Regions from separate parts of the Streptomyces sp. E-08 genome, predicted to be linked through region 2. Evidence: riboswitches for the same ligand, from Rfam matches in the RefSeq annotation. Region 2 holds a riboswitch; the other holds the start of a gene.

Region 1 (9,840 bases), 4.4 Mb from region 2:
AGGCCGACGGCACGATCACGATGGACTTCCCGACCTCCTCCCTCACCCCGATCGCCGTCCCCGAGGGCCTGGAGAAGGCGCTCGGCGCCGAGATCGTCGCCGTCCACGACACCGCCGACCACATCGGCGACCTCCTCGTCGAGCTGCGCGACGAGGCCACCGTCCGCTCCCTCACGCCGGACTTCGCCGCGCTGAAGGACCTCTCCTCGCGCGGCATCATCGCGACCGCCGCCGCCGAACGCCCGGACAGCGGATACGAGTTCGTCTCGCGGGGCTTCTTCCCCGCCGTCGGGATCGACGAGGACCCGGTGACGGGCAGCGCCCACACCGCGCTCGCCCCGTACTGGTCGGCCCGGTTCGGCCGCGAGGAGCTCACCGGCTTCCAGGGCGGCGCCCGCACGGGCCTCGTCCGCACCCGCCTGAGGGGCGAGCGCACCCTCCTGAACGGCCACGCCGTCACGGTCGTCGAGGGCGAGCTGCACGCCTGACGCACGAAGAGGGGGCGTACGGCCCGATCCGCCCGCCCCCTCCCTTCCCTCCCCGTCACACGGTGGGCAGCCAGCCCACCTTCCCGGCCAGCAGCCCGTACCCGACGAAGGCCACGATGTCGAGCAGCGCGTGCGCCGCGACCAGCGGCCCGACCCGCCCCCAGCGCCGGTAGAGCAGCACGAAGACCACGCCCATCACCATGTTGCCGATGAAGCCGCCGATCCCCTGGTAGAGGTGGTACGAGCCGCGCAGCACCGAACTCGCCACCAGGGCCGCCATCGGCGACCACCCCAACTGGCCGAGTCTGCGCAGCAGGTAGCCGACGACGACGACCTCCTCCAGGACGGAGTTCTGCACCGCCGAGAGGATAAGCACCGGGTACTTCCACCACACCTCGGGAAGCGACTCGGGTACCACCGTCAGGTTGAACCCGGAGGCCCGCGCCGCCAGGTAGAACGCGAGGCCCGCGCTCCCGATCCCCGCGGCGACGAGGGCTCCGCGCCCGAGGTCGGACCACGGGCGGGTCCGGTCGAAGCCGATGGCCCGCAGCCCCCGTGCCCCCGGCCCCTCCCGCATCAGCAGATGGGCGACGAGCACGACCGGGACGAGCGCGGTGGCGATGCCGAAGAGCTGCCAGGACAGGTCGAGCCAGGGCCGCCCGGGGGCGTACGAGCCGTTGAGCGTCGCGGCCTGCTCCTTCAGCGAGCCCGGCCTGGTCAGCGAGCCGATGAAGCTGATGAGCGCCGACACCCCGCTCGCCCCGAGCGACAGTGCGAGCACGATGAGCGTCTCGGAGCGCAGCACCCCGCGCGGCAGGCCGTCGGGGGGCGGGGAAGGGTCCCTCAGTCGTTGCTCCGACACCACACCTGTCTCCACTTCCCCTCGCGGGCTCATGCCGTTCCGGCGGCCCCGGCCGCCCGGGACCACCTTGACATGATCACCCATGGAGGGGGACGCGGAGGAGGTCAGTCGATCCCCACCGGCCAGGTGTGCACCGGCTCGCCCGCGAGCATCAGCGTCCGGTAGCGGCGGGTGGTCGCCGCGAGGGCCGCCTCCCGGTCGAGGCCCGACTCCACGGCCCGGTGGAAGGTGTCGGCCTGCCAGGAGGCGCCGTTCACCCGCCGCAGGCAGCGCTGCTCGATCACCCCCAGGTAGAAGTCCCGGTCGGCCGGCTCGATGTGCCAGGCGTCGAGCCCCGCCGCGGCCAGCGGCAGCAGCTCGTCGAGGACGAGCCGTACGGCCGGGAGGGTCGCGATGCCTCCGCCGCGCCCCGAGCGGGGCCAGCGCAGCTCCGCCTCGATGCCGTGGCGGCAGGCGGTGTCGAAGTTGGCCTCGGCGTCCTGGAAGGCCATCCGCTTCCACACCGGCCGGGGGTCGTCGGCGAGCGAGCGGACGAGCCCGTAGTAGAAGGCCGCGTTCGCGATCACGTCGGTGACGGTCGGTCCCGCCGGCAGCACCCGGTTCTCGACGCGCAGGTGCGGGACCCCGTCGACCCAGCCGTACACCGGCCTGTTCCAGCGGTAGACGGTGCCGTTGTGCAGGACCAGCTCCTGGAGGCGCGGCACCCCGCCCCGGTCCAGGACGAGCAGCGGGTCCTCCTCGTCGCAGAGCGGCAGCAGGGCGGGGAAGTAGCGGACGTTCTCCTCGAACAGGTCGTACACCGAGTCCACCCACCGCTCGCCGAACCAGGTGCGCGGCCGTACGCCCTGGGACTGCAGCTCGGGCGGGCGGGTGTCGGTGGCCTGCTGGAAGAGCGGCGGGCGGGACTCGCGCCACAGCTCGCGGCCGAAGACGAAGGGCGCGTTGGCGCCGAGGGCGATCTGGACGCCGGACACGGCCTGCGCCGCGTTCCACACGGCGGCGAACCGGGCCGGTGTCACCTGGAGGTGCAGCTGCACCGAGGTGCAGGCCGCCTCGGGCACGATCGACTCCGACGTGCACAGCAGGCGTTCGACGCCGTGGATGTCGAGGGTGAAGTCCTCGCCGCGGGCGGCGAGTATCTGATCGTTGAGGAGGGTGTAGCGGTCGTTGTCCGAGAGGTTCTCGGGGACCAGGTCGCGCTGGCTGAGCGTGGGAAGTATGCCGATCATGACGACGCCGGCGTCGAGTTCCGACGCCTTGCGGTCGGCATATCCGATGCCGGTCCCGATCTCCTCCGCGAGCCGGTCGAATACACGGCCGTCGAGCTGGTGGGGCGCGATGTTCACTTCGAGGTTGAACATTCCGAGTTCTGTCTGGAAATCGGGGCTGGCGATCTTTTCGAGAACCGGGCCGTTGAGCATCCTGGGCAGCCCGTCGGAGCCTGCGAGATTGAGTTCGATCTCCACTCCCATGAGATTGCGCGGCCGGTCGAACCTCTTCTCCGCCAGCAGTCGCGCCAGTCCCGCCAGACACTGCTGGAGCTTTCTCCGGTACTGCTGCCGGTCGGACGGGCCGAACCCGTCGGCCACGACCTTCTCCCCCATCGAAGCGTCCCTCCCAAGGTGGGCAGCCGCCGGGACGGCCGCGCGTCACGGACGATGATGCCCACCCCGCTGATCCACAACGCCTGCGGAACCGGCCTGTCGGAGGATAGGCTGGACGAAGCACTCCACCGGCACATCCCGAAGGCAAGGAACAAGCGACATATACCAATGTCGTATTGTCCCCGGAGCCGGGGTTGGAATTCAGCCGTCCACCTTCGCGAGGAATACGCAGGTGAGGGCGGTACGGTCCTTGCGATTCTGCTTCAACTCCCTGCGAATACGGCCTGATGACGCCTTGTCAGGAATATCCGCGAGGTCTAGCGGAAACACTGTGTGAACACGTGTCGTATAAACTCCGCGGACGAGGCAGAGTGTTGGCGCCCGGCCATGGCCCCATGGCCCCTCTCTGGCCCCGCCGCCGACAGCGCCGTCGTACCTGCCCACGCATCACCGTGTCTCCTGAGTGAGAGGCGACCCACCATGCTCCGACCCTCCCCGGCCCCTGCGCCGGCCCTCCGCAGTGTCCTCGCGGCCCTCGGCTCACCGACCGCCGTCCGCGAGCCGCGAACTCCCGCACTGCGGGCCGCACAGGGACCCCTGAGCCCCGAACACCCCCTGCCCGTGCACGTCCTCGACGTCACCGGAGCACCGGCGCTCACCCCCCGCACCCGGCTCTCCGGCTGGCGCTTCCTGATCCACAACGGGGACCGGGCGATCGCCGCCGCGGACACCATGCTCACCCCGGACGGCTGGACCTTCTCCCACTTCTTCGAGGGTCCGTACGTCTCCGCCACCGAGCGGGCCCTGCTCCAGGCCGAGGCCCTGCCCGTCACGTACCGGCCGAGGCTCCTGTCCGTACCGGAGCTCTACATGCTGACGCTCTGGCTCCAGGCCGGCTCCGAGGCGGACGGCACGACCGTCGCCCCGGCCGCGGCCGATCTGATGGTGCCCCTGGCCCCCGCACCCCCGGGGATCGCGGCCCACCGCCCGTACCAGGTCGCCGACCTCCTGCCCGTGCTCAGTACGCGACTCGCGCCGCCGCCCCTCCTGGGGTCGCCGGCGCCCGCCTGATCCGCCGCACGCGCGTCCCCGCCCCGTGACCCGACCGGGTCACGGGGCGCACTCGTGTCCGGGCCGCGCGCCCGAACGCGCCTCCCGAACGCCCCTCCCGTACGGACTAGCCCGCTCGGACCATTCCGAACCACCCGAAGAGACGGTGCAGTTGACCTGAACCGCCCCTGCGGGTGATGCGTCTTCCCAGGAAAGGACGAGCTGCCGCGAAATACCTGCGGAAGACCGTCCGTGGGGCAAGACTGGGACCGGAACCGAACCGACCGACGGGGGCGGCCATGAGCGCGCAGAGCCGCAGGACATCCACCACGACGCAGCGAAAGAACCCACCCATGTGCCAGCACCAGCCTGCCTGTCCGACCGCCGACTCCGCCGACCGGGAGGCGGCCCGACTCCTGGCACACCACCCGGAGCAGGGCTGGAGCCTGCTGTGCAACGGCGTCCTGCTCTTCGAGGACACCGGTGAGCTGCTGCCGGACGGGCAGATCATCGCCCCGCACCGGCCGCTGACGGCCGGACGGGTGACGACCGCCGCCTGACGGCGCGCGGCCGGACGCCGTACGAGGGAAACGCCGAGGGCCGGCCCGGAGGAGATCCTCCGAACCGGCCCTCGACGCGTGCTCAGTTGTCGTACTCGTCCAGCGGCGGGCAGGAGCAGACCAGGTTGCGGTCGCCGAAGGCACCGTCGATGCGGCGCACCGGCGGCCAGTACTTGTCGGCGGCCGAGACACCGGCCGGGAAGACCGCCTCGTCACGCGTGTACGCGTGGTTCCACTCGCCGCCCAGCGCGGCCGCGGTGTGCGGGGCGTTGTGCAGCGGGTTGTCGTCGGCGGGCCACTGGCCCGAGGCGACCTTCTCGATCTCGGCACGGATCGCGATCATGGTGTCGCAGAAGCGGTCGAGCTCGGTCAGGTCCTCGGACTCGGTCGGCTCGATCATCAGCGTGCCGGCCACCGGGAAGGACATCGTCGGCGCGTGGAAGCCGTAGTCGATGAGGCGCTTCGCGATGTCGTCGACGCTGACGCCGGTGGCCTTGGCCAGCGGACGGATGTCCACGATGCACTCGTGCGCGACCAGCCCGTTCGGGCCGGTGTAGAGCACCGGGAAGTGCGGCTCGAGGCGCTTGGCGATGTAGTTCGCCGCGAGGACGGCGACCTGGGTGGCGCGGGTGAGGCCCTCGCCGCCCATGAGGCGCACGTACGACCAGGAGATCGGCAGGATGCCGGCGGAGCCCCAGGGGGCGGCCGAGATCGGGCCGACGCCGGTCTCCGGGCCCGCGGTGGGCTGGAGCGGGTGGTTCGGCAGGTACGGGGCGAGGTGCGCGCGGACGCCGACCGGGCCGACGCCGGGGCCGCCGCCGCCGTGCGGGATGCAGAAGGTCTTGTGCAGGTTCAGGTGCGAGACGTCGCCGCCGAAGTGACCCGGCTTGGCCAGACCGACCAGCGCGTTGAGGTTGGCACCGTCGACGTACACCTGACCGCCGGCCTCGTGGACCTCGGCGCAGATGTCGGCGACGTGCTCCTCGAAGACACCGTGCGTGGACGGGTAGGTGATCATCAGCACGGACAGCTCGTCGCGGTACTGCTCGATCTTGGCGCGCAGGTCGACGACGTCGACCTCGCCGTCCTCCGCCGTCTTGACGACGACGACCTTCATGCCGGCCATCACCGCGGAGGCGGCGTTGGTGCCGTGCGCGGAAGACGGGATGAGACACACGGTGCGCTGGAGGTCGCCGTTGGCGCGGTGGTACGCGCGGACGGCGAGCAGACCCGCGAGCTCACCCTGCGAGCCGGCGTTCGGCTGGATCGACACCTTGTCGTAGCCGGTGACCTCGGCGAGGCGCTCCTCCAGCTCGGTGATGAGCGTGACGTAGCCCTGCGCCTGGTCGATCGGGGCGAACGGGTGGATCTGGCCGAACTCGGGCCAGGTCACCGGCTCCATCTCGGTGGTCGCGTTCAGCTTCATGGTGCAGGAGCCGAGCGGGATCATGCCGCGGTCGAGCGCGTAGTCGCGGTCCGCGAGCTTGCGCAGGTAGCGCAGCATCGAGGTCTCGGAGCGGTGGGCGTGGAAGACCGGGTGGGTCAGGTACGCGTCGGAGCGCAGCAGGGCGGCGGGAAGCGCGTCCTCGACGGCGGCGTCCAGGGCCTCGATGTCGCCCTCGACACCGAAGGCGCCCCAGACGGCGGCGAGCTGCTCACGCCCGGTGGTCTCGTCGCAGGAGACCGAGACGAGGTCGGCGTCGACGCGGTGGAGGTTGACCCCGGCCTCGCGGGCGGCGGCGACGACCTCGTCGGCCTTGCCGGGCACGCGGACGGTGAGGGTGTCGAAGTACGAGCCGTGCACGACGTCCACGCCGCCGGCGGTGAGACCCGCGGCGAGGATGGCCGCGTACCGGTGGGTCCGCTCGGCGATCTGCTTCAGGCCGTCCGGACCGTGGTAGACGGCGTACATGCCGGCCATGACGGCGAGCAGCACCTGGGCGGTGCAGATGTTGCTGGTGGCCTTCTCGCGGCGGATGTGCTGCTCGCGGGTCTGCAGGGCCAGGCGGTAGGCGCGGTTGCCGTCGGCGTCGACGGACACGCCCACGAGGCGGCCGGGCAGGGAGCGGGCGTGCTTGTCCTGGACGGCCATGTAGCCGGCGTGCGGACCGCCGAAGCCCATGGGGACGCCGAAGCGCTGCGTCGTGCCGACGGCGATGTCGGCGCCCAGCTCGCCGGGCGAGGTGAGCAGGGTGAGCGCGAGCAGGTCGGCGGCGACGGTGACGATCGCGCCGAGCTCGTGCGCGGCGTCGATCAGCGGCTTGATGTCGCGGACGGCGCCGGAGGCACCGGGGTACTGGAGCAGCACACCGAAGACGCCGCGCTCGGCGATCTCGGCGGGAATGCCGTCGCTCAGATCGGCGACGACGACCTCGACACCGGTCGGCTCGGCGCGGGTCTGGATGACGGCGACGGTCTGCGGCAGGGCGTCGGCGTCGATGAGGAAGACACCGTTCTTGACCTTCCCGACCCGCCGGGCGAGCGCCATGGCCTCGGCGGCGGCGGTGCCCTCGTCGAGGAGGGAGGCACCGGAGGTGGGCAGACCGGTGAGGTCGGCGACCATCGTCTGGAAGTTGAGGAGGGCCTCCAGGCGGCCCTGGGAGATCTCCGGCTGGTACGGCGTGTAGGCCGTGTACCAGGCGGGGTTCTCCATCACGTTCCGCAGGATGACCGGCGGGGTGAAGGTCCCGTAGTAGCCGAGACCGATCATCGGGGCGAGGACCTGGTTGCGGTCGGCGAGCGTGCGCAGCTCGGCGAGGACCTCGGCCTCGGTGCGCGCGGCCGGCAGGCCCAGCGCCTCGGCGTTCTTGATCACGTCCGGCACCGCGGCGGCGGTGAGCTCGTCGAGCGAGCCGTAACCGACCTGGGCGAGCATCTTGGCCCGGGCCTCGGCGTCGGGCCCGATGTGCCGCTGCTCGAACGGGATGCCCTGTTCGAGCTCGGAGAGCGGAGTGCGGTTGGCGGTCATGTACGGAGGCCTCCTGGTCGTCACGACCTGCGAGGGGCACCACGGCGCGGGTACCCGGACGGCCTCCCCCTCTGTCATCTCAACCTGAGAGTTTCACCGGCACGCCTCGCGGCACGCCGGCTTTCACCGTCGGTGAGAGCGCGATGCCGTCGGACATCCGCTCTGCTTTCCAGAGTGACCTCGTCCGCGCGGTACAGGGGCCTGAGAGATTCCGGGGAGGATTTGCTCCTTCGGCGCCCACCGGAAGGTTTCTCCGGGGGACTCTCCCGCACGGGGTCGACAGCCACAACCAGCCTACCAGCGAGGTTGCGGCTCCCATCGCTCAAGTGGCCGACATCCCAGTTGTGCACTTTCGTAGGGGTGTAGAGCAGTTGCGACCAGTTGGAGGGACCGTGCAGACCGATATCGATCCGCGCAGCCTGATCGGCCGCAAGGCGTTCGACCGGAGCGGGCACAAGATCGGAACCGTGGACGAGGTGTACCTGGACGACGCGACCGGCATCCCCGAATGGGCCGCGGTCCGCACCGGGCTGTTCAGCCGGGACGCCTTCGTCCCCCTGGAGCCGAGCGACCTGCTCGACGACGGCCTCCACATCCCGTACGAAAGGGCCCTGATCAAGGACGCCCCTGACTTCGGCGTGGGCCGCCATCTCTCACCCGAGCAGGAACTCCAGCTCTACCGCCACTACAGCCTGGCGCTCCCGCCCCCGCCCACGGACGCCCCGGACCAGGACTTCGGCCGCCTGGCGGGCCAGGACGGCGCCTGAGCACCCGGCCCCGAGGACGGACCCACTCGCGCGGCGGCGCGGGTGGGCACCGTCACGCCGCCTCCTCCCGCCGCACCAGCGGCAACGGCTCCGAGGGCTCGAGTTCCGGGTCGTCCACGGCGAACGTCCGCACGCGCCCCGGCCCGGACCACGGGTCCTCGAACCGCACCGTGACCCGCCCGACCCCGCTCCCCTGGACCCACCCGGCCCCGTACACGGCATGCCGTACGTCGTGCCCGGGCGACCACACCCGCTCGGCGGTCTCCGTCGCGGCGGAAGGCGCCTCCTGCACCTCGTCGGCCCCCGCGGGCGCGACGTCCTCCGCCGGCCGCTCCGAGGCCTCGGCCTGGGCGAACAGGTCCTCCTGCGTGTAGTCGGCGAGCCCGCTCACCCCCACCCCGAGGAGCCGCACGCCCCCCGTGGTGTCCACGGCCTCCAGGAGCCGCCCCGCGGCCTCCCGCACGACGCCCGGATCGTCCGTGGGCCCGCGCAGCGTCTCGGACCGGGTGAGCGTCGAGAAGTCGTAGCGCCGGACCTTCAGGACGATGGTCCGCCCGGAGTGCCCGGAGGCACGCAGCCGCCCCACGCACCGCTCCGCGAGCCGCTCGACCTCGATCCGGATCCGTACCCGGTCGTGCAGGTCCACGTCGAAGGTGTCCTCGACCGACACCGACTTCGCGTCCCGCTCGGCCACCACGGGCCGGTCGTCGTACCCCTGGGCCATCCGGTGCAGCGAGGCCCCGTGCGCCCGCCCCAGGAGCCGTACGAGCTCGTCCTCGCCCGCCTCCGAGAGATCGGAGACGGTGATGATCCCGGCGCGTCTCAGGTGCTCCCCCGTGGCCGGACCGACCCCGGGCAGGATCCGTACCGACCGGGGCCCGAGGAGCTCCCGCTCGGTGCCGGGCTCGATGAGGACGAGACCGTCCGGCTTGGCCTCCTCGGAGGCGATCTTCGCGATCATCTTGGACCCGGCGAGCCCGACGGAGCCGGTCAGACCGGTGGTCGCGAGGATGTCGACCCGCAGCCGCTCCCCCGAGGCCCGCGCGCTCGCGCTGTCGTCGGCGACGCCGCCGGCCTCCAGGTCGACGAACGCCTCGTCGAGGCTCAGGGGCTCCACGAGCGGGGAGAGCCGCCGGAGCAGTTCCATGACCTGGTCGCTGATCGAGCGGTAGAAGGCGAAGCGCGGCACGAGATAGGCCGCGTTCGGCGCGAGCCGCCGGGCCTGGCCCATCGGCATGGCCGAGTGGACCCCGAACCGACGGGCCTCGTAGGAGGCGGTGGCGACGACGCCCCGCGGCCCGAGACCGCCGACGACCACGGGCTTTCCGCGCAGGCTGGGCTTCGACGCCTGCTCGGCGGCGGCGAAGAAGGCATCCATGTCGAGATGCAGGATCGTGGGCGCGGCTCTCACACGTCCGATGCTGCCCTACGCCACTGACAACGCCCCGGCGGAACGCCCAGGAGCCCCCGCAGAACGCACCGGACGCCCAGGAGGACCCCGGCGGACGTACCGGGGGCCCAGGAGGACCCCGGCGGACGTA
Region 2 (9,840 bases):
GCCGCGCCCGTCTTCGTCAGCTTGTCCGTCATGCGAGCCTCACTCGGGGGTCGATCACCGCGTACAGCAGGTCCACGACGAGGTTGGCGATGACGACGCAGGAGGCCGTGATGAGGGTGACGGCCAGGATCAGCGGCAGGTCACGCTCGCTCACGCCCTTGATGGCGAGGCCGCCGAGGCCGTGGAGGCTGAACGCGGTCTCGGTCAGGATCGCGCCGCCGATGAGGGCGCCGAGGTCCATGCCGAAGATGGTCAGGATGGGGGTCATGGTGGAGCGCATGGCGTGCTTGCCGAGCACGACGGGTTCCGGCAGACCCTTGGCCCGCGCGGTGCGGATGTAGTCCTCGCCGAGGACCTCCAGCATGGTGGCGCGGGTGAGTCGCGCGTACATCGCCGCGTACAGGAAGGCGAGGGTGACCCAGGGAAGGAGCAGTCCGCCGAACCAGCCGCCGAAGGACTCGGTGATCGGCACGTACGAGGCGTCGACCCAGTGGAGCTGGGTGCGGAAGACGAGCATCGCCAGCATGGCGGTGAAGAAGATGGGGAGCGAGACGCCGGCGAGCGCCGTGATCATCGCGGCGCGGTCGATGATCGTGCCCCGCTTGAGCGCGGAGACCACGCCCGTGGAGACGCCGAGGACCAGCCACAGCACGGCCGCGCCGACGACCATGGAAAGGGTGACCGGGAAGGCGTCGACCAGCATGCTCCAGACGTCCTGCTCGGTACGGAACGAGTACCCGAAGCAGGGCGCGGCGCAGTGGATGGTGTCGCCGCCGCCGGTGTAGTCCCGGCCGACGAAGATGCCGGAGACGAAGTGCCAGAACTGCACCAGGATCGGCTCGTCCAGGCCCAGCTTCTGCCGGATGGCCTCGATGGAAGCCGGATCCGCCTGCTTGCCGACGAACATCGCGGCAGGGTCGCTGCCGGTCATCTTGGGGATGAGGAAGAAGATGCTGAGCGTCACCAGTGTGACGACGAGCAGCATCACGACGACTGCGAAGAGCCGTCGGACTATGTATGCAAGCATGCGGTCGGCCGGCCGGCGGCCGGGGAACCCGATCGGGTTCCCCGGCCGCCGCCAACGGCCATCACCTGCCCTTCGGACCTGGCGGCGGGTGGTGCGCCGGTGAAGCGGGTCGGATTACTTGACGACGCCGAGCGACGCGTAGTCGTAGCGGCCGTTGTAGGCGTCCGCCGTGTAGACGTTGGTCAGCCGGGAGCTGCGCCAGATGATGTTCTTCTCGTGGGTGAAGGGCAGGTAGACCGCGGCCTCCGACACCTTCGTGTTGATCTGCTTGTAGAGCTCGCCGGCCTTGGCCGGGTCGGTCTCCTTCAGCGCCTGGTCGAACAGGCCGTTGACGGCCTTGTCGTTCAGCTCCGAGAAGTTGTTGTTACCGCTCTGGAGGATGAAGCGGCCGTCGACCAGCGGCTGGAGGAAGCCCTGACCGGTCGGGAAGTCGGCGCCCCAGCCCATGATGATGATGCCGTAGCCCTTCTCCTTGACCACCTTCGGCGAACCGATGATGCCCGAGGTCTGGGCTCCGTCGAACTGGTCGATCTGGGCGTCGATGCCGACGGCCTTCAGCGACTGCTGGAGGGACTCGGCGGTCGCGATCTCGATCTTCTTGTTGTTGCGGACCGCGATCGTGGTCTTGAAGCCGCCCGGCTTACCGCACTTCTTCAGCGCCTCCTTGGCCTTGGCCAGGTCCGGGGCGCCACCGAGCTTGCCGTACGGGTCGGCCTTCGGGTCGGCACCCTTGATCGCCGGCGGCAGCATGTTGGAGGCGATGTCGCCACCGGCCTGCGGGCCACCACGGGCGGTCTGGAGGGACTTCGAGTCGGCGGCGTAGATGATCGCCTTGCGGCACTCGATGTTGGGGATCACCGTCTGCGGGAAGACCGCGTAGCGGATGAAGCCCGTCTGCGGGTTGTCGACGTTGTCCTTGTGCTGCTGGAGGACCTTCTGGCGCGCGGCGGCGCCGACGCCCGTCGCGTTGATGTCGAGGTCGTACTCGCCCTCGACCAGACGGTTGTCCATGTCGTCGGCGTTCGTGGTGAACGTGACGCTGATCTTGTCCGGCAGGGCCTTGCGGACGGTGTCCGTCTTGGCGTCCCACTTGTCGTTGCGGACGAGCTTGATGGACTTGTTGGGGGTGTAGGAGTCCCACTTGTACGGGCCGGAGGAGAAGGGCTTCAGGCCGTACTTGGCCTTGGTGTCCTTGTCCTGGCGGACCGGGGAGGCGGCCGGCATGGCCAGCATCTGCAGGAAGTCACCGTTGGCGACCGGCAGCTTGAAGACGATGGTCTTGTCGTCCGGGGTCTCGATCGCCTTCAGGCCGAGCTTGTCCGCGGAGGTGTCCTTGTACGGACCCTTGTACTCGCCCTTGGGGTCGAGGACCTGCTGGAGGTAGATCGGGCCGCCGGAGATGACGTCCTGGGCCCAGATGCGCTCGATGCCGTACTTGATGTCCTTGGAGGTGATCGGCTTGCCGTCCTCCCAGGTCACCCCGTCCTTCAGCGTGAAGGTGTAGGTGAGGCCGTCGGCCGAGACCTTGCCGGCGTCGGTGGCGAGGTCCGGGACCAGCTCGGTGGAGGCGGCGCCCGGCTCGGCCTTGAAGGTGACGAGCTGGCGGGTGTAGTAGCGGGCGAAGTCCCACACGAAGCCGTAGTAGCCGCGCTGCGGGTCCCAGTTGTCGGCCTCCTGCGAGCCGATGAACTTCAGCTCGCCGCCCTTCTTGTCGGACGCGTTGGCGACCTTGTTCACGGCGGCGTTGAAGCCGGCCGCGCCCGCCTTGCCCTTGTCGCCACCGTCGCCGTTGCCGCCGCCACAGGCGGTGGTGACGACCATCGTGGCCGCGGCAAGCAGCGCGCCCGCGGCGATTCTGCGCTGAGAGCTCTTCAGCATGGGTCCAGCAACCTCCGGGATAGTGGCGGGGCCGTCACGGCGGTCCGCCGATTGGGGTGGGCCTCCTGTCGCCTGCGGCAGGGGCGGTCTTGCGTGTCGTCGGCGAACGATCAGCGGGAGCCCTTCGGGTCGAGCGCGTCACGCACGCCGTCGCCGAAGAGGTTGAACGCCAGAACGGTGATGAAGATCGCGAGGCCGGGAATCACCATGAACAGGGGATCCGACTCGTAGGTGGTGATGGCCGTCGACAGCATCTGGCCCCAGGAAGCGGTGGGAGGCTTCACACCCGCGCCGAGGAAGCTGAGCGCCGCTTCGGTGAGGATGTTGGTGGGGATCATCAGGGTCGCGTAGACCATGATCGGGGCGAGCAGGTTGGGCAGCAGCTCGCGGCGCAGGATGTAGAAGCGTCCCGCGCCCAGGCTCTGGGCGGCCTCGACGTACTCGCGGTTGCGCAGCGAGAGGGTCTGGCCGCGGACGATGCGGCCGACGTACGGCCAGCCGAAGAAGCCGATCACGACGACGAGCGCCGCGATGCGCACGCCCGATCCGTCCAGGCCGAGGAGCTCGTTGGGAAGCACCGAGACCAGGGCGATCGTGAAGAGCAGCTGCGGGAACGCGAGCATGACGTCCATGATCCGGCTGAGGGCCGCGTCGACCCAGCCGCCGAAGTAACCGGCGATGACGCCGAGGACGGTGCCGAGGAAGACCGCGAAGACCGCAGCGAGGAAGGCGACGAGCAGCGAGATCCGGGCGCCGTAGACGATCCGGCTGAAGACGTCGCGGCCGTTGACGGGCTCGACGCCGAAGAGGAAGTCGGAACTGACGCCGCCCCAGGAGCCGATCGGCGTACCGAACAGCGGGTCGATCTGGTCCTCGTGGAACTCGTCCGGCGGGTGGCCGAGGAGGCCCACGATGACCGGCGCGAAGATCGCGACGAGGATGAGGAAGACGACGACGAAGGCGCCCGCGAGGGCCAGCTTGTCGCGCTTGAGACGGGTCCAGGCGATCTTCCAGGGCGAACGCCCCTCGATCGCCGTGCCGGAGTTGTCCGGAGTGCCGGGAGCGTCGGGCGCGCCGTCGACGGTGGCGGTCGCCTCGCCCGCACTCGTCTCGTGCAGTGGTGCCGTCATCGTGGTGAGGACCCCTCTCGGCCGCCGGTAGCCGGCCCTTGCCCGCCGCGGGTAGCGGCTCGGTGGAACAACATGCTGGGCACCTGCTCGAAAGGAGCCGAACGCCCGGTGTTCCGGGGAGTCTTCAATGCGCTTGTGATCACCCGCCAGCCCTGACGGGGAATGTTTGCTCAAACGTGATGCGGTGCTGCGACTTCCGTTATCCGGACGTCGCGATCATGTGAGCGGACCAACCGGGGCCCTCTTCCCCGCAATCGGACATGCCGCTCAACTCGTGCCGTGTCCTGCCGTATCGGGGTGAACGAAGGCCTCCGGAGCGGACTCCGGAGGCCTTTGCCGACAAGGGGGACACGAGGGACGTCTCAGTATCCGGACGGGGTCTGTGGCGGGTATCCGTACCCCGGCGCGGCGGCCGAACCGCGCCCGGCGTGCGCCTCGCGGTCGTAGAAGGGACGCGCGTTCGCCCGCAGCCAGAGCGCCACCGGGTCGTACGCGTCGGAGAGGGCGACCGTCGAGACGGGTAGCCCGTCGGGGACGGAGCCGATCGACTGCCGCATCATCGAGCGGACCGTGTCGACGGCCGCGGCGGAGGTGTCGTACAGGTCGAGACCGATGGCGAGGTACGGGGAGCCGAGCGCCGGCTGCACCCAGCCGCGGCGCAGTGCCCGGACGGCCGGGGTGCGGTGCGCGTTCTGCGTGAGCAGGGCGTAGAACTGGGGCATCTCCAGGGCGGGCTCGGTGACGCGCAGCGGCCCGGCGGGCATCCGGTCGAGACCGGTGGCGATGCGCCGCAGGTCGGCCCAGGGGATGCCGACGCCGCCGTTGGGGGCGTGCGGATTCAGCCAGACTCCCCAGCGGTCGGGGTAGAGCGCGCGGGCGATGTCACGGCCGGTGACGAGCTCGTGGGCGCGGTTCCAGCCGGAGGCGGCGAGTTCCTGGGCGGAGGTGACGCAGGGCGCGTAGCCGAAGCCGTCGACCTCCATGTTCCCGTACTGGGCGTCGGGCGCGCCGGGGGCACCCTGCCAGAGCAGCATCCAGAGCTCGCCGTCGGCGAGGGCGTGCAGCAACTGCTCGTACGCGTCGTAGCGTCCGGGTGCCACCTGCCCCAGCATGTGCTCGACCGTCCCGGTCGAAGCGGTGCCTGACGCGCTCACCCTGGGTCCCGCCCCTCTTCCGTCCACCACGTACGTCTGTCCAGCGATCCAGTCAGTTCAGCTTAAACAGGGGGCCGCTCACACGGCGGCGCGCTGGTAGAAGGGACGCACCCGCTCCAGCATCCAGTCGCCGACCGGGTCCTGCGCCATGTCGAGCAGGATCAGGTTGACCGGCCAGGCGACCTCGACCCGGCCGAGGGCCCGGCCCAGGGCGTCCAGGGGGGCGTTGCGGTCGACGCCGTCCCAGCCGGCCAGCTGGACGCCGACGAAGAGGGCCGGTTCGGTGCCCTCGACGCTGGCGAGGGCGCGGCGGGCGGTGACGACGACCCCGGTGGCCTCGAACTCCGCGGAGGCGGCTGCGAGGAAGTCGACCGGGTCGTCCTGCCAGTCGGGCTCGAAGAGCCGGACGCGGCCGCCGCTGGCGGGGCCGTCGAGCGGGGTGCGGCCCGCGCGGCAGAGCTCGGCGACGGCGGGCGGGGGCAGCGGGACGCCGACGGTGCCGCCGGGGTTCACGGCGATGCCGAGCTGCGGGGGCAGGCCGCGGGCGAAGTCACGGGCGGGGGCGACGGTGAAGGACATGTGGTCGCCGACGCACGCGAGGAACTGCTGCTCGGAGCTGAAGACGGGGACGTAGGCCGCGCCGTCGATCTCCAGGGTGGCGAGGTCGAGGCCGGGGCTGTCGGGGCCGCCGCCGTTGGGCAGGGGCACCCAGACCGGGCTGCGGCCCAGCACCTCGACCAGCCGGCCGCCGGCCCCGGGGTTGCCGAGTGAGGCGGCAAGGACCTCTTCGAGCTCGTTGCCCGGCCACGTCACGTCCACGGTCGCGTTTCCCCTTCTCGCACAGCCTGCCGCACCGGCCGCCGGGCAGCACCCTAACGCCGCCCCGGTGCCGCCGTGGCCAAAAGGGAAGGGTACGGGCGTCCCGGGACGGGCCGGGACGCCGGCCGCGCCCGGGACGCCGTCTCGGGCGGACGCCGTCTCGGGCGGACGCCGTCTCGGGCGGACGCCGTCTCGGGCCACCTCGCCCGCCTCGGCCCGGCCCCGTCTCGGGCGGGCGCCGTCTCGGGCCGCCTCGCCTCTCGGCCCGGCCCGGCCTGAGACGGGCCGCCCCGTCTCAGGCCGCCTCGCGGAAGCCGATCCGGTGGAGGGAGTCGGCCGCGTCCCGGTCGAGGAGGGTCACCGAGGCGCAGCCGTGCGGCAGGCTGCCGGACTCGGCGGCCCGCAGGAGCCGGCCGACGGCCCGCCGGTGGCGCGCGAAGGCGTACACGGAGACGCCCCGGCCCCGGGCGTGCTGGCCGGCCCGCGCGGTGTCCGGGGTGACGTCGAGGAGGACCAGGTGCAGGGCCCGCCCGCGCCGTCTCGCCTCGCGGGCGAGCCAGCCGCGCACCCAGGACTGGGTGCCGCAGTCGTGGACGATCACGCTCGCGCCGGAGCGCAGGACGCGGCGCAGCCCGGCGTAGTGCGCGATCCGGACGAGGGGACGGTAGAGGGCGTACGGGAGGAGGCGCGGCATGCGGGCCTCCCAGCGCTCGCGGGCGTCCTGGGAGTCGATGCCGCTGTCCTCGGCGGCGCGCCTCATCAGGGTGGACTTGCCGCTGCCGGGCAGCCCGGAGACGACGACGAGGTCGCCGGCGGCGAAGGTGAGGGCGCGGGGGCCGCGGCCGCCGCGCTCGCGCAGGTCCCGCAGGAGGCGGCCGCGGCGGCTCCGGGCGCGGGCCCGCTGGGACGGTATGCCGGTACTGGTCGCGTATGCGCCGGTGTGCTGGATCCTCATCGCGCTCTCCCCCTGTCGGGTCTCAGGAGACCTGAGGAGACCCTTGCCCACGAAGTGTAAAGAATCGGTAATGCGACACAAGCGATTTGCCCCGCCGACACCGCGTGCAATGATGTGCGCGCCAGGCGCGCACAGTCGCCGCACAATCGCATACCGGCCGCTCGAATCCGCGCGGGAGAGTTCCGGACCGCCGAGCGCGTCCGGACGCCGAAGGAGCAAGACCCTCCCTTGAATCTCTCAGGCCCCGTACCGCGTGGATGAGGCAGATCTGAAAAGCGGGACACCCTGCCGTGTCCCCACCCAAGGTGCAAGCCGAGGATGCCCTCGGTGAACCTCTCAGGTTCCATGACAGATGGGGAGGACGTCCTCGCCCGTCATGTGTTTTCGTCACCGATCACGCCCTTGGGACCCGGGAGCCACCCCATGAGCACTGCCCCCCGTCTGACCGCCCTCGACGAGCTGCACCGTTCGCTGGGCGCGACCATGACCGACTTCGCCGGCTGGGACATGCCGCTCCGGTACGCCAGCGAGCGCGACGAGCACAACGCCGTCCGCACCAAGGCCGGTCTCTTCGACCTCTCGCACATGGGTGAGATCACGGTCACCGGTCCGCAGGCCGTGGAGCTCCTCGACCACGCCCTCGTCGGCAACATCTCGACCGTGGGCAACGGCCGCGCCCGCTACACGATGATCTGCCGGGAGGACGGCGGCATCCTCGACGACCTGATCGTCTACCGCCTCGGCGAGACGGAGTACATGGTCGTCGCCAACGCCTCCAACGCCCAGGTCGTCCTCGACGCCCTGACCGAGCGCGCGGCCGGCTTCGACGCCGAGGTGCGCGACGACCGTGACGCGTACGCCCTGATCGCGGTCCAGGGCCCGGAGTCCCCCGGCATCCTGAAGTCGGTCACCGACGCCGACCTGGACGGCCTGAAGTACTACGCGGGCCTGCCCGGCACCGTCGCGGGCGTGCCGGCGCTGATCGCCCGCACCGGCTACACCGGCGAGGACGGCTTCGAGCTGTTCCTGAAGCCCGAGCACGCCGAGGGCGTGTGGCGGGCGCTGACCGAGGCGGGCGAGGGCGTCGGCCTGATCCCCTGCGGCCTGTCCTGCCGCGACACGCTCCGCCTGGAGGCGGGCATGCCGCTGTACGGCCACGAGCTGACCACCGCCCTCACCCCCTTCGACGCGGGCCTCGGCCGGGTCGTGAAGTTCGAGAAGACGACCAACGAGGGCCGCTTCGTCGGCCGCGAGGCGCTGGAGAAGGCCGCCGAGCGCGCCGAGAGCGCCCCGCCGCGCAAGCTCGTCGGTCTGGTCGCCGAGGGCCGCAGGGTCCCGCGCGCCGGCTTCCAGGTCGTCAAGGACGGCGAGGTCATCGGCGAGGTCACCTCCGGCGCCCCGTCCCCGACCCTCGGAAAGCCGATCGCGATGGCGTACGTGGACGCGGCGCACGCCACGCCCGGCACCCCGGGTGTCGGTGTGGACATCCGCGGCACCCACGAGGCCTACGAGGTCGTGGCGCTGCCGTTCTACAAGCGCCAGAAGTGACGCAGTCGTCTCACCCCCGGTCTCATCCCGCGAGACCGACGTTCATCAGTACTCCCCCGATCCAGGAGAATCAGGTCATGAGCAACCCCCAGCAGCTGCGCTACACCAAGGAGCACGAGTGGCTGTCGGACGCCGAGGACGGCGTCTCGACCGTCGGCATCACGGAGTTCGCGGCCAACGCGCTCGGTGACGTCGTCTACGCCCAGCTCCCCGAGGTCGGCGACACCGTCACCGCGGGCGAGACCTGTGGCGAGCTGGAGTCGACGAAGTCCGTGAGCGACCTGTACTCCCCCGTCACGGGTGAGGTCGTCGCCGCCAACCAGGACGTGGTCGACGACCCGTCGCTGGTGAACACGGCTCCGTTCGAGGGTGGCTGGCTGTTCAAGGTGCGCGTCACCGGTGAGCCGGAGGAGCTGCTCACCGCCGACGAGTACACCGCGTTCTCCGCCGGCTGAGACCGGGCCCGAGACCCCTAGGGATCGATTCATGTCGCTTCTGAACACTCCCCTCCACGAGCTGGACCCCGACGTCGCCGCCGCCGTCGACGCCGAGCTCCGCCGTCAGCAGTCCACCCTCGAGATGATCGCCTCGGAGAACTTCGCTCCGGTCGCGGTCATGGAGGCCCAGGGCTCCGTCCTCACCAACAAGTACGCCGAGGGCTACCCGGGCCGCCGCTACTACGGCGGCTGCGAGCACGTCGACGTGGCCGAGCAGATCGCCATCGACCGGATCAAGGACCTGTTCGGCGCCGAGTACGCCAACGTCCAGCCGCACTCCGGCGCCTCCGCGAACCAGGCCGCCCTCTTCGCGATCGCCCAGCCCGGCGACACGATCCTGGGTCTGGACCTGGCGCACGGCGGTCACCTCACCCACGGCATGCGCCTGAACTTCTCCGGCAAGCAGTTCAACGTGGTCGCGTACCACGTGGACGAGGCCGGTCTGGTCGACATGGCCGAGGTCGAGCGCCTCGCCAAGGAGCACCGCCCCAAGGTGATCATCGCGGGCTGGTCCGCCTACCCGCGCCAGCTGGACTTCGCCGAGTTCCGCCGGATCGCCGACGAGGTCGAGGCCTACCTGTGGGTCGACATGGCCCACTTCGCGGGCCTGGTCGCCGCCGGTCTGCACCCGAACCCGGTCGAGTACGCGGACGTGGTGACCTCCACCACGCACAAGACGCTCGGCGGCCCGCGCGGCGGCATCATCCTGGCGAAGAAGGAGTTCGCGAAGAAGCTGAACTCCTCCGTCTTCCCCGGATTCCAGGGCGGCCCGCTCGAGCACGTGATCGCGGCCAAGGCCGTCTCCTTCAAGGTCGCGGCCTCGGAGGAGTTC

The links. A riboswitch is a leader RNA that binds a small molecule or an ion and turns the genes downstream of it on or off. The one in region 2 is predicted to bind glycine.
Region 1: it holds a riboswitch for glycine, as region 2 does, so the genes downstream of both, gcvP (aminomethyl-transferring glycine dehydrogenase) here and gcvT (glycine cleavage system aminomethyltransferase GcvT) in region 2, are expected to answer to the same signal.

What each region holds. Positions count from the first base shown of each region.
Region 1 is NZ_CP183971.1:1,513,637-1,523,476, forward strand. Features, by position in the region: gene ACN9MM_RS06920 (PhzF family phenazine biosynthesis protein) at 1-488, shown strand, start outside; gene ACN9MM_RS06925 (CPBP family intramembrane glutamic endopeptidase) at 544-1,383, opposite strand; gene ACN9MM_RS06930 (glutamate--cysteine ligase) at 1,455-2,954, opposite strand; gene ACN9MM_RS06935 (hypothetical protein) at 3,435-4,025, shown strand; gene ACN9MM_RS06940 (DUF5999 family protein) at 4,358-4,564, shown strand; gene gcvP (aminomethyl-transferring glycine dehydrogenase) at 4,647-7,532, opposite strand; glycine riboswitch at 7,712-7,811, opposite strand; gene ACN9MM_RS06950 (PRC-barrel domain-containing protein) at 7,925-8,299, shown strand; gene ACN9MM_RS06955 (DNA polymerase IV) at 8,352-9,710, opposite strand.
Region 2 is NZ_CP183971.1:5,878,427-5,888,266, reverse strand. Features, by position in the region: gene ACN9MM_RS27280 (ABC transporter ATP-binding protein) at 1-32, opposite strand, end outside; gene ACN9MM_RS27275 (ABC transporter permease) at 29-1,027, opposite strand; gene ACN9MM_RS27270 (ABC transporter substrate-binding protein) at 1,142-2,905, opposite strand; gene ACN9MM_RS27265 (ABC transporter permease) at 3,016-4,035, opposite strand; gene ACN9MM_RS27260 (enhanced serine sensitivity protein SseB C-terminal domain-containing protein) at 4,398-5,189, opposite strand; gene ACN9MM_RS27255 (enhanced serine sensitivity protein SseB) at 5,268-6,008, opposite strand; gene ACN9MM_RS27250 (AAA family ATPase) at 6,304-6,963, opposite strand; glycine riboswitch at 7,126-7,225, shown strand; glycine riboswitch at 7,227-7,325, shown strand; gene gcvT (glycine cleavage system aminomethyltransferase GcvT) at 7,387-8,511, shown strand; gene gcvH (glycine cleavage system protein GcvH) at 8,589-8,966, shown strand; gene glyA (serine hydroxymethyltransferase) at 8,998-9,840, shown strand, end outside.